3 regions of the Clostridium thermobutyricum genome follow, and region 3 is predicted to be linked to each of the others. Evidence: riboswitches for the same ligand, from Rfam matches in the RefSeq annotation. Region 3 holds a riboswitch; each other region holds the start of a gene.
The links. A riboswitch is a leader RNA that binds a small molecule or an ion and turns the genes downstream of it on or off. The one in region 3 is predicted to bind S-adenosylmethionine.

Region 1 (4,629 bases), 240 kb from region 3:
AAAAAATACAAATAAAGACTTAATAAAAGAGATAAGTATAAAAAATGAAAGATTAAAAGATGAAGCTAAAGAAAATAGAGAAATGCTTCAGAAAGTAGACATTTTAATCGATTCAATAAAAAATACTGCCTTTATTGCAGATGAAAACGGAGAGATAATATATTCAAATAATTCTTTTCATAAGCTTATAAAAGAAAAGAATATAAATTCAATTAGCTGTTTTAAAGAAATTTTAGAAGAGTTAGAGAAGCGAAAAATAAAAAATATAAGAAAAGAAATTATGATTGATGATATTTATGTAATGCAAGAAATATTTATGACCCGATATATGGACAAGCTATTCATATCTGGAATAGGTACTGATATAACTAGAATTAAAGAAGTACAAGAAAAATTAGAAAACGCAAAAGAGAATGCTGAAGAAGCTAATAGAGCGAAAACATCTCTTTTAGCAAGAGTAAGTCATGAGCTTAAAACACCTATGAATACTATATCAGGTATAAATTATCTTTTAGCTGAGACTATGTTAACTAAGAAACAAAGGGAATACACAAAAAAGATAGATAGAGCTTCAAATTTATTATTAAAAATGATAGATGATATTCTTTATGTTTCAAAAGAAAAAGAGACTAAATTAAAAACAGAAAAAAGAGTAATAAGCTTAAAAAAAGTAATAGATACAGTAATATTAATAAAAGAAGATGAAATAGAGAAAAAGTGTTTAGACTTTATAAAGGAAATAGATAAAGATATTCCTAAAAAGGTTTTATGTGATGAATTTAGATTAGAACAAATTTTTATAAATTTAATTGGAAACTCTATAAAATTTACTGAAAAAGGATATATAAAATTCACTATAAAAGTAATTAAAAGAGAAAGAAATTTATGTAAGGTTAAATTTATTGTAGAAGATACAGGAATAGGTATTTCTAAAGAAAAAATAGAAAAAATATTTGAACCATTTACTCAAGGAGATGAATCAATAACTAGAAAGTATGGTGGAACAGGATTAGGTTTAACAATATGCAAAAATATAGTTGAAGAATTAGGGGGAGAAATATTTGTTGAAAGTAAAGAGGGACAAGGAAGTAAATTCAATGTAATTCTTACTTTAGAAGAAATATTTATAAAGACTTCAAATGAGAAAATTCTAATAAAAAAATCTAATAAAATGTTAATACCTAAAAAGTTAAATGAAAATCTATTAGAAAGGGATATAGATCTTCAGGAAATAAAACTATATTTAGATAAATTAAAAATAGCAATTAAAAATGATGTAGGCGAAGCTATAGATATCTTTGATTATGTATATAGAAAATTAGAAAAAACAAAGTTTGAAGATGATATAGTCCAAATAAAAAAATTAATAGATGAGTTTGATTTAGAAAAAGCAACAGAAGAAGTAAAAAATTTAGAAAGTAAACTTTGAAAGTATAGGATTTATAAAGATGAATAGAAAGAATAATAAAATTTTAATTATTGATGATGTTTCAGATAATGTAAAAGTTTTAGTTGAAATATTGAAAAATGAATATAAAATAAATGTGGCATTAAATGGGGTTAAGGGAATAGAGCTTGCAAGGTCTTGGGGACCAGATTTAATATTATTAGATGTTATGATGCCAGAAATGGATGGTTATGAAGTTTGTAAAATATTAAAAAGTACGGAGGAGACAAAGCATATACCAGTAATACTTTTAACTGCATTAAGTAATATAAAAGATGAATATTTGGGAATAAGCTTAGGGGCTATAGATTATATAACTAAGCCTGTTCATCCTAAATTAATAAGAGCTAGAATAAGAAATTATATAAAATTAAAAGAATATAGTGATAACTTAGAGAGACTAGTTAATGAGAAAATAAAAGAGATAGAACAATTTAACAGTTCTTTTATTGATACTCTTGCACTTATTGCTGAAACTAGGGATTCAGATTTAGGATGTCATATTGAAAGATGCAAAGAATACGCTAAAGTCATGCTAAATTATATGGTAAAAATGGATAAATATAAAGATGTATTAAACTACGAAAATACATATGATATTATTAAAGCTGTTGCTTTACATGACATAGGAAAAATAGGAATACCAGATAATATATTACTTAAAAATGGGAAACTTACAGATGAAGAATTTGAGGTTATGAAAGGTCATTCTTATTATGGATATAAAATTTTAAAGAATGCAGAAGATAAATTTGGTGGAAAAGAAAATAAACTTCTTGCTTGTGCAAAAGAAATTGCTTATTATCATCATGAACAATGGGATGGAAATGGTTATCCATTAGGTTTAAAGCAAGAAGATATTCCTTTACCAGCTAGAATAATGATGGTAATTGATGTTTTTGATGCTATAGTAAGTAAAAGAGTTTATAAAGGTGCAAAAGATCCACAAGTTGCTGTTAATTTTATACAAGAATTTAGTGGCAAAAGATTTGATCCTGAATTAGTAAAAGTTTTTTTAGAAGTTAAAGATGAATTTTTTATTATAGCACACAAATATGCAGATGAAGAAATATAAAATTTTTTTTAAAAATAGTTGACAAACTGTTAAAAAAATAATATATTTATAACAAGAAATCGGAAAATTTAATAATTGCTTATCAAGAGTGGTGGAGGGACTGGCCCTATGAAACCCGGCAACCTGTAAATTAAAATATAGTATTTTTATATTTATTTTTACGTGGTGCTAAATCCTGCAACAAAATGTTGGGAGATGAGAGAAAAGTTAATAGGGTATATTCCATGCACTAGAGATTTGTTCTCTAGTGCATTTTTTAATTTTGGGGGTGGAAAAAAATGATAAAAATAACAAGTTTGGATAAGAGTTTTGGCAATAATAATGTTTTAAAAAATATTTCTCTTGAAATAAAAGAAGGAGAAATATATGGAATAATAGGTCATAGTGGAGCAGGAAAAAGTACTTTGCTAAGATGTATAAATGGATTAGAAGGGTATAATAATGGTTCTTTAACTGTTATGGGACAAGAAATAAAAGATTTAAATTCAAATGAAATAAGAAATTTAAGAAGAAATTTAGGAATGATATTTCAAAATTTTAATCTTTTAAATAGAAAAACAGTTTTTGAAAATATAGCACTTCCTTTAGAAGTATGGAAGTATGATAAAAAAGAAATTGAAAAGAAAGTACATGAGCTTTTAAAATTAGTTGGATTAGAGGAAAAGAAAAATAGTAAACCAAAAGAATTAAGTGGAGGACAAAAGCAAAGAGTTGCAATAGCTAGAGCTTTAGCATTAGAACCTAAAATTTTACTTTGTGATGAAGCAACTTCTGCATTAGATCCTAAAACAACAAAAGATATTTTAGAGCTACTTTTAGAAATAAATAAAAGATTAAATATAACTATAGTCATGGTTACTCATCAAATGGAAGTTGTAAAAGAAGTTTGCGAAACAGTAACTCTTCTTGATGGTGGAGTTGTAAAGTCACAAGGAAAAGCTAAAGATTTATTTTTAAAACCAGAAACTCATCTTAAAAAGTTTTTAGGAGAAGATGAAGACAATGTTCTTCCAAAGGAAGGAATAAATATTAGAATATTCTTCCCAAGTGATTTTTCAGAAAATGCAATTATAACAAAACTAGCTAGAGATTTAGAAGTTGATTTTTCAATAGTATTTGGAAAGCTTGAAAAGTTTAGAGAAGATATTTTAGGAAGTCTTGTTATAAATGTCAATGAAGAGGATAAAGAAAAAATAGTTAAATATTTAGAAAATAAAAAAGTTAAGTTGGAGGTGCTTTAATATGAATAAAGAGATTTTAATTGCAATACAGGACACAGCAGTAATGGTTTTATTTTCAACAATATTTGCAACAATATTAGGGTTTATTCCAGCTATAATACTTACTTTAACAGCTAAAGATGGACTTAAGCCAAATAAAACTATATATGGAATTTTAGATTTTATAATAAATATTCTTAGAAGTTTTCCATTTATCATATTAATGGTTGTATTATTTCCATTATCAAGAATATTAGTTGGAACTTCTATAGGAGTTAAAGCAGCTATAATTCCTTTAACAATAGGAACTGCACCTTTCATAGCTAGAATAATAGAAAATGCTTTAAGAGAAGTTGATAAAGGAATAATAGAAGCTGCAAAATCTTTTGGAGCAACAGATTTCCAAATAATATTTAAAGTTCTTTTAAAAGAAGCTATACCTTCAATTGTATCTGGGTTAACTTTAACAGTAATTAGTGTAATTGGATATTCAGCAATGGCTGGAGCAATTGGTGCTGGCGGACTTGGAGATGTTGCTATAAGATATGGATATCATAGAAATGATAAACAGGTTTTAATTATTACAGTAATATTATTAATAATAATTGTACAAATACTTCAAAGCTTGGGGAATTATTTATATAAAAGATTATCTAAATAAAAAGGGGGAATTTATAATGAAGAGGAAAACAATAATTACAGGAATATTAATAGGGGCATTAGCTTTTGCTTTAGGTGGATGTGGGGCGTCATCTGAAGGAAAAGATGATAAAACAATAAAAATAGGAGTATCACCTGTACCACATAAAGAAATAGTAGAACAAATAAAGCCGGATTTAGAAGAGAAAGGATATAATGTTGAAGTAATTGAATTTAATGATTATGTC
Region 2 (4,629 bases), 1.1 Mb from region 3:
AGACAAATCAAAATATGAAGTTATTCCTGTTGTAATAGATGACAAACTAGATGTATTTGAAAAAGTTAAAGGATTAGATTTTGCTCTTCTTATGCTTCATGGTAAATTTGGTGAAGATGGTAGAGTACAAGCTATATTGGAAACTTATGGAATTCCTTATTCAGGATGTGGAGTTTTAGCTGGTGGATTAGGAGTAGATAAAGATATAAGTAAACAAATCTTAAGATACCATAATATAAGAACAGCTGATTGGTTCGTTGTTAAGTCAGTTGAAGAAATCGATTATGACAAAATCGAAGAATTTGGTTACCCAGTAATGGTTAAACCAGTAAGTGGTGGTGGAAGTGTTGCTACTTTCATAGTTAAGAAAAAAGAAGATGTTGAAGAAGCTGTAAGAGAAGGTCTTCTTTGGGATGAAGAAATAATGATAGAAAAATTTATCGAAGGTGCTACTGAAATAACTTGTCCAGTACTTGATGGTAAAATGTTACCTGTTCTTCAAATAGATCCAAAAGGAGAATTCTTCGATTATCAATCAAAATATACTGCTGAAGGTGCTGACAGATATGTTATAAACCTTCCAAAAGAATTACACGAAGAAGTTGAAAGAATGGCTGTTGGAACTTACTATGCTTTAAAAACTAGTGTTTACACAAGAGTTGATATGTTAGTTAAAGATGGTGTTCCTTATGTTCTTGAAGTTAACACATTACCAGGAATGACTAAAAACAGTCTTTACCCAGTAAGCTTAAAAGGTGCTGGAATTGAAGTTTCAGACTTCTTAGATACAATAATCGAAAAATCACTTGCTGTTAGAAAAAAAGTTTTCGCTTTAGATGATGCAAGAAACAACGGTGTTGTAGTTAAAGAAAAATAGTAAAATAAAAAAAAGACCGATAAATTCGGTCTTTTTTATTTTGCCATTTTTTTAGAAACAGACATTATTATAAATGGAAGTACAAGTATAATTATAAATACTATTATTAATAAACTTGTATATGAATTAACTTGACTCTCTTTTACCCCACTTGGAGGAATAAATGAAATTATAAATGCTATAACAGTAAAAATTAATCCAATAATTCCTATAAATAATTTAATAAATTTATTTTTTGATATTCTATATTTTCTTTCTAAATTATCATATTTCCATGTTAATCTTATGTAAGCTAAGAAAAATAAAAAATATGCTGTAAGATATACTATAACTGTAAGAGTCATTGCCATAAAAAATGAATTATTTGAAGTCCCTGCCCCAAAAGTAATTATAAATGCCCATATAGTTACTAATACTCCTTGTATTATAAGTATATATGATGCTACATCATTTTTATTTCTTTTAGCTATTCTTTTATCAAAAAGTCCTTTTTCTCCTGCTAATGAAAGTCCTCTACTTGGACCTATTATCCATGCACTAACTTCTGCAATTGAACCAAGACAAAGTAAAATCGCTAATATTTTTACTACTATCTTAAAATTTCCAAAATGATTTAAAAGACTTGTAAAAGCTTGAAAAACACCTTGATTTAAGCTTAATTCTGATTTTGGTACAACCATTCCAATTGATAATGCACCTATACTACTTAAAAGTACTGCAAGTATAAGTAAAATTATTATTGCTCTTGGATAATCTCTTTTTGGATTTTTCATATCATTAATATGTGTTGCTGAAACTTCAAGTCCCATATATGAAAGCATAAATGATACTAAAACAACTAAAGAACTCTTATTATGTAAATTAGGGAAGAATGTATTTTTATCCATTACTAAATGTATAGGATATCCTTTAAATATATAAATGCCTGTAAGAATAAATAGAAATAATGCTGGAATTAATATTCCTCCAATAAATCCGATTTTAGCTATTAATGCAGTTTTGTTTATTCCTTTTAGCTGTACATAAGTAATAAGCCAAAATATAATTATTACAGATAAAAACTTTAATATTGGATTTGAATTTATCTCTTCAATTCCTGTGGCATAAGCTATAGCTCCAACTATAAAATAAATCATTGTTACAGCTCCTATTGTAAAAACTATAAACTGATAAAATATATGAGCAAACCCTAATTTTTTTCCTAATGTATTACTTGTCCAAGTAAATACTCCTCCCTCTTGGAAGTCTTCAACTGTTGCCATTTCTGCAGCACATAAACAAACTGGCAAAAACCAAAACAATCCACCAACTAATAAATAAAATATTGAATTAAATCCGCTAGTAGCGAATGTTGGATATTCATAAATTTCTATTAATATTGAACTTGTAAGAAATAAAAATCCAAACATACTTAAATTTTTTTTATTCATTTTTAACTCCTCCTTTATCTTTTGTTTCTTAAACCAAGAAGGAGAAAAAACAAAAGCTATCTTTTGATTTTTCAGACAAAAGATAGCTAAATATTCCTAAGTAACATACTCTTATCTCTCAGAAAATTATTTCTGCAGGATTTAGCACAATTCTCAAATTTGAGCTGTTGCTAGGCTTCATAGGGCCAGTCCCTCCACCTTCTTGATAAAAGATTATTTATTTATTCTTATTTTAAAATTATCTATATGATATTTCAAGTTAAATTTATGTGAAAATTTGAAATAAATTTTATTTTCTATTTAACACTTTTATATGGATACCTTCTAATATATCTAAAGTTTTTTCATGCATCTCTTTATCAAAACTCGCACATAAATTGGCATCAACTATGATATCACTATTTATATATGCATTTTGAAACATTACTACATTGCTTAAAAGGCACATATTTGTAACTATTCCTATTATTTCAATCTCAGTTATATCTCCAAAATCTTTTTTGATTTCACAAAGTGACTTAGGAGATATTCCAAAAGCTTTTTTCTCTAATAAAAATATTTCTTTATTATTTTTTACTATATCTTCTAATTTTCCATAAATACTATGTCCTTTTGTTCCCTTTATACAATGAATTATGGGGAAATTTTTTCCCTCTCTAGTTTCTAAATAATTTTCTCCATGAGTATCAAGAGTACAAATAACTCTATCTCCACTATTTAAATATTTTAAAACCTTATTGCATATTCCCTCTTCTAAATATTTAGCTTCTTCAAAGCCAGCTGATCCATCAACAAAATCTTTTTGATAATCTACAACTACTAATAACTTTCCCATATTTCCACTCCCCTTAAATAAATTTATATAAATATTATATTTTATATAAATAATAGAGACAATATAAATTTATACTGTCTCTATTATTAAAATTAGTTATTAAATAAACTATTTATTTGATTATTCATTTCATTTATTTGTTTATTCATATTATTTTGTATTTGTTGCATAACTTTATTTTCTGCTTGCATTTGCTTAGCTATATTATTTCTGATCTCTGTTCCAACTTTATTTTCATTATTAGCTATTTTTTCTACTAATTCTGTTTGTTCTTTAGTTAATTTTGAATCTTTTGAAACTATCCATTTATTATTGTCTTTATTTAGTTCTATATTATTTAATGTTACTTCTTTTTGATCTTTTCCTGCTAATTTATATTTTAAATCCATCTTTTCATTTTTTCCATCTGGATTTATACTTACACTTAAATTATCAAAGTCTTGTCCAAATAATTTTTGACCTAAAACATTTAATATATCACCATTATTGTTTTCATTATTAGTTTGAATTGTATTTTGTATTTGGGCCTTTTCTAGATTTTCTATTCTCTTATTTTTATTATATATTTCTACTCCACAAGCAATTATAGCAACTACTAAAATTCCAACAATAACCCAACTTATTATTAAACTTTTACGTTTCATAAATAATCACTCCTTTTTCTATTGTTTTTTATAATTATATCATCTTTAAATTGTTATTTTATCTATTTAATTTTTACTTAAGAAATCTTTAGTTTTATCTTAAGAATTATATTTTATCTTTACTGGATTCCCATAAATTTCTATAAAGATGCCCTTAAATGCTTTTATTTCTTCTTTATTATGAGTTATTATTATACAGGTTTTTCCTTTAGCTTTTTTCTTAATTAATTCAATTATATTTTTTTTATTATCTCTATCTAATCCATTAAAAGGTTCATCCATTAAAAATATATCTCCATCATATAAAATTGCTCTAGCTATATTAATCCTTTTTTTCATTCCACCACTTAATTCATAAGGATATTTTTCTAAAACATCTTTTAAATTCATTTCAATCAATAATTTTTCTATCTCTTTTCTATCCTTTAAAATTAATTCTAGATTTTTTTCTACTGTAATCCATGGAATAAGTCTATCTTCTTGAAATACATAAGAAACTTTTTTATTAGATTCTAAAAGTCTATTTTTTATTATGTTTAAAAGTGATGTTTTTCCTACTCCTGACTCTCCTATAATAAAATTAAATCCATTTTCTTTTATATTTATTTCAAAATCTTTAAACACTTCTTTTTTATAAGTTAAATTTATATTTTTAAAAATCATCTTTCTCTCCATATAATATAAAGTTTTTATTTATTATTTTTAAAATTATATCTATTATAAAAGTTATAAAAACTATTATTATTATCCATGCAAAAATTCCTACTGTATTAAAATTCATTTTGTCCATTTGTATTAAAGTTCCTATTCCATAATCAGGTTGTCCATAAACTTCTCCTGCAA
Region 3 (4,629 bases):
GAAATATTATTTAGGTTAAATTATTAATAATATTATTTGAAAAATATCATTCATTATACTAGACATTTAGTAATTTTTATAAGGCGTATAGTAATTAAATAGTATAAAATTTAATTACTATATAACACCAATATAAATGTTAATTATTATATATCATCTGAGTATAATTCTTTTATTAAAATATCGGAAAGATTATAATTGTATGCGTTTAGAATTCCTTTAGCAATTATACAAGCTAAATCATATATAAATGAAAGTCTAATAGAATTAGAAGTTAAAAAATTATTAGAATCACCTTTAGAAACTATACCTACTATAGATATATCTCCTACTTCTTTTAAAATTTTGCCAACACCTTTTCCCGGATAAATTGGATGATCTCTAATACATATATCACCAACATTAGTACCCAAGCATGCATCAATTGCTATTATGTAAGAGCTTTGATGTTTTTCATTTATTGAGGAAAGAAATTTATTTAAATTTAGGGCATGTATTGGTTCATGTAAAGTTCCATATACTGGATAAGGGAAATTGTTGAATTTAAGAATACTTCCAACTATAGGACCTAAAGCATCACCTATAAATTTGTCAGTTCCAATACATACTATAACGAGATTTTCTTTTATATGTTCTTTTAAATATTCACCAATTAAATTAGTAGCAGTTGGATAATTAAAAGGAATTATTTTTTTCAAAGATTTCACCCCCTAGATAATATATTCACTAGAGTTTGTATATATACGAAAAAGCTTATGTTTGAATAAAATTCTTTAAAGTGGACATTAATTCAAATAAGAGGTGATATAATAATGAAGAAGATATTAGTTTTTATGATTTTTATAATGACGAGTTTAACTATGTATTTTTTAGTTTGGTGGCAACCAACTGAAAAAAATAATCAAGCAATAAACACTTCAAATGTTATTGAAACTGATAATAATATGAAAGATAATACAAATGTAGGAAAAGAATTAGATGACTCTAAAAAAGAACAAGATAAAATAGAAAAAGATTTAAAAAAAGAAAAAGCTAAAAAGATTGAAGAGGAGTCCAAAAAAGCAGAAGAGGAAAGAGCTAAGAAATTAGAAGAAAAAGAAAATAACAAATTGATTGTAAAAAAGATAAATGAAAATATGTCTATTGAAGATAAAAAAAATGTAGATAAATTATTGAGTGGATTATCTACAATAGATTTGATGAAAATAGAAGAAGGAATATTAAGTGGAGATTTAAACAGTGTTAAAGCTTTAATAAGCGAAAGATTGTTATTAGAGGATAGCAAGTTATTTTTTGAAATCATTGGCAAATATAAATAAGGGAAATAAATCACATATAAGTATAAAAGTTAAGTAATTGGAGAAAAACATAGAAAAATAATGATAATTTTGTTAAATAGCCTAATTTAAAGGTTGAAAATAATCCTTTATGAATATATACTAACTATTGTCGGTTGGACGTTGGTCTTCCGTAAATTAAATAAATTTTGGTGGGGTTCCCGAGTGGCCAAAGGGGGCAGACTGTAAATCTGTTGCAACTTGCTTCGAAGGTTCGAATCCTTCTCCCACCACCATTTAATTAAGGTCGCATAGCTCAGCTGGGAGAGCACCTGCCTTACAAGCAGGGGGTCACAGGTTCGATCCCTGTTGTGACCACCATTAAAAATAAAATGAAAACGTGCGCTGGCATGGCTCAACGGTAGAGCAGCTGACTTGTAATCAGCAGGTTGTAGGTTCGATTCCTATTGCCAGCTCCAAATAAGGTGGGGTTCCCGAGTGGCCAAAGGGGGCAGACTGTAAATCTGTTGCAACTTGCTTCGAAGGTTCGAATCCTTCTCCCACCACCAAACGCTAAGAAATATCTTAGCGTTTTTTTTATTAGAATTTTTAAATAAATGTAATAATATTATTATAGTAATAATAATAGATATAGTGAATAAATTTAAGAAATTACAAACTGTATATTAAAGAGAAAATATTAAAAACATTAAAAATATATAAATGAAATAAATGTTAAAAACTGACTACTAAGATATATTCTATGTTTATCTTGCTTAAGAAAAAATTCATATTTTCAAATAAAATTTTATTAAATATATAATGTGTTGACTTATTATATTTTAGTGTGTTACAATTTTCAAAGAAAATAAAGCAAATTAAATAACTAAACTCTTATCAAGAGAGGTGGAGGGAAATGGCCCTGTGAAACCCAGCAACCTACAGTAATTAATTTTAATTAATATGTGTGGTGCTAATTCCTGTAGATTTTATCTACAAGATGAGAAGAATAGGCAACTAGTTCTCTTCTTATCGAAGAGTTTTTTTATTATAAAAAAATTTTTATAGATTTGAAAGGAGAATAATGATATGAGAAGATTATTCACATCAGAATCAGTTACTGAAGGGCATCCAGATAAAATCTGTGACCAAATTTCAGATTCAGTATTAGATTCAATTTTAGCAAAAGATCCTAACGCAAGAGTTGCTTGCGAAACAGCTGTAACTACTGGAATGGTAATGGTAATGGGAGAAATAACAACTAACTGTTACGTTGATATTCCAAAGGTTGTAAGAGAAACAATAAGAGAAATTGGATATGATAGAGCTAAATATGGATTTGACTGTGATACTTGTGCAGTTATGACTACAATAGATGAACAAAGTGCTGATATCGCTATGGGAGTTGATGAAGCTCTTGAATCAAAAGAAGGTCAAAAAGATGAAGTTGAAGCAGTAGGTGCTGGAGACCAAGGAATGATGTTCGGATTCGCTACAAACGAAACTGAAGAATATATGCCAACTCCAATCGCTATGGCTCACAGACTTTCAAGAAGACTTACTGAAGTAAGAAAAAATGGAACTCTTTCATACTTAAGACCAGATGGTAAAACTCAAGTTACTGTTGAATATGAAGATGAAAAACCTGTAAGAATTGATACTATAGTTATTTCAACTCAACACAGTGACAAAGTAACTTTAGAACAAATTCAAACTGACATAAGAGAACATGTAATAAATGCTGTAATTCCATCAGAATTATTAGATGCAGAAACTAAATACTTCATAAACCCAACTGGAAGATTTGTTGTTGGTGGACCACAAGGAGATAGTGGATTAACAGGAAGAAAAATCATAGTTGATACTTACGGTGGAATGGGAAGACACGGTGGTGGAGCTTTCTCAGGAAAAGACTCAACTAAAGTTGATAGATCAGCTGCTTACGCTGCAAGATGGGTTGCTAAAAACTTAGTTGCTGCTGGTGTTGCAGATAAATTAGAAATACAATTAGCTTATGCTATAGGTGTTGCTAAACCAGTTTCAATCGGAGTTGAAACATTCAAAACTGGTAAAATATCAGATGAACAAATCGTTTCAATAGTAGAAAAAGTATTTGACTTAAGACCAGGTGCTATAATAAGAGACTTAGACTTAAGAAGACCAATCTACAAACAAACTGCTGCTTACGGACACTTTGGTAGAACTGATGTTAAACTTCCATGGGAAGAATTATCAAAAGTAGAAGAAATAAAAGCATTAATGAAATAATTATAAAAGGAGTTGATTTATTCAACTCCTTTTATTTTTGTAAAAAAGACTTTTTCTAAAATGAAAGAGTCTTTTTTATAAATAAAATGTATATTTGCTTCAAATAAGAACTTGGGAATATAATCCTTAAATAATTAAATAAATTTACAATGAATATAATAATTAAGTAAAGATAAATTTATTTAATTATTACAGAAATTATAAAAATTTAGATATATAAATATAATTAAATGTTATATAATGGAAAAAGGAGATTAGAAAAAGGGGAATTATTATGAGGATAATAGTAGATAGTACATGCGATTTACCAATAGAAATTATAGAACAATATGATATTAAAGTTTTACCACTTAAAGTTCTAATTGAAGATAAAGAATATTATGATAGAGTTACTATAGAATTAGAAGAAGTATATGAATATATGAGAAAGGGAGTTGTTCCTAAAACTTCTCAAGTATCACCAGTAAGTTTTTATGAAGTTTTTGAGGAGATGTGTGAAAATGGAGAAGATTTTATTTATCTTGCATTTTCAAGTAAGCTTTCAGGAACTCATGATTTAGGAAAAAGTATATTAAATGAATTTAAAGAGAAATATAAAAGTATTAATATGGAAATAATAGACACTAAATCAGGTTCTACGGCTATAGGGCTTTTAGTTTTAGAATGTATAAAAATGAACAAAGAAAATTTAGGATTTTTTGAAATATTAGAGAGATTAAATGAAAAAATAACTCATATAGAACATATCCTTACTTTAGGTGATTTAAATTGGCTTGTTAAAGGTGGAAGAATAGGAAAAACAAAAGGATTTGTTGGAACTATGTTAGATATAAAACCAGTTTTAGATCTTAAAGATGGAGAAGTAAATGTTGTAAAATCTATAAGAGGAAAAAAGAAAACTATAAATTATATCTTAGATATTTTAGAAGAGAGAGGGATAAAAAATAATAATTTAATAGGGATTAGTTATGCTGAAGATTTATCTATTGTTGATGATATTAAGAAAGGTATAACACAAAGGTTTGGAGAAAAAGAATTTATGATAAATAAAATAGGAAGTGTTTTAGGAAGTCATGTTGGATTA

Region 1: another riboswitch for S-adenosylmethionine. It lies ahead of HMPREF1092_RS09435 (methionine ABC transporter ATP-binding protein); the one in region 3 lies ahead of metK (methionine adenosyltransferase).
Region 2: another riboswitch for S-adenosylmethionine. It lies ahead of HMPREF1092_RS05330 (amino acid permease); the one in region 3 lies ahead of metK (methionine adenosyltransferase).

What each region holds. Positions count from the first base shown of each region.
Region 1 covers NZ_KB850956.1:2,016,013-2,020,641, reverse strand. Annotated here, with positions in the region: gene HMPREF1092_RS16510 (sensor histidine kinase) at 1-1,429, shown strand, start outside; gene HMPREF1092_RS09440 (HD-GYP domain-containing protein) at 1,449-2,522, shown strand; SAM riboswitch class I at 2,599-2,724, shown strand; gene HMPREF1092_RS09435 (methionine ABC transporter ATP-binding protein) at 2,801-3,763, shown strand; gene HMPREF1092_RS09430 (methionine ABC transporter permease) at 3,765-4,403, shown strand; gene HMPREF1092_RS09425 (MetQ/NlpA family ABC transporter substrate-binding protein) at 4,420-4,629, shown strand, end outside.
Region 2 covers NZ_KB850956.1:1,153,000-1,157,628, reverse strand. Annotated here, with positions in the region: gene HMPREF1092_RS05335 (D-alanine--D-alanine ligase) at 1-877, shown strand, start outside; gene HMPREF1092_RS05330 (amino acid permease) at 913-2,307, opposite strand; SAM riboswitch class I at 2,416-2,519, opposite strand; gene HMPREF1092_RS05325 (cysteine hydrolase family protein) at 2,597-3,142, opposite strand; gene HMPREF1092_RS05320 (hypothetical protein) at 3,235-3,786, opposite strand; gene HMPREF1092_RS05315 (ATP-binding cassette domain-containing protein) at 3,886-4,449, opposite strand; gene HMPREF1092_RS05310 (ABC transporter permease) at 4,439-4,629, opposite strand, start outside.
Region 3 covers NZ_KB850956.1:2,254,434-2,259,062, reverse strand. Annotated here, with positions in the region: gene yyaC (spore protease YyaC) at 147-707, opposite strand; gene HMPREF1092_RS10525 (hypothetical protein) at 813-1,319, shown strand; tRNA gene HMPREF1092_RS10520 (tRNA-Tyr) at 1,489-1,573, shown strand; tRNA gene HMPREF1092_RS10515 (tRNA-Val) at 1,583-1,658, shown strand; tRNA gene HMPREF1092_RS10510 (tRNA-Thr) at 1,682-1,756, shown strand; tRNA gene HMPREF1092_RS10505 (tRNA-Tyr) at 1,762-1,846, shown strand; SAM riboswitch class I at 2,169-2,284, shown strand; gene metK (methionine adenosyltransferase) at 2,367-3,545, shown strand; gene HMPREF1092_RS10495 (DegV family protein) at 3,820-4,629, shown strand, end outside.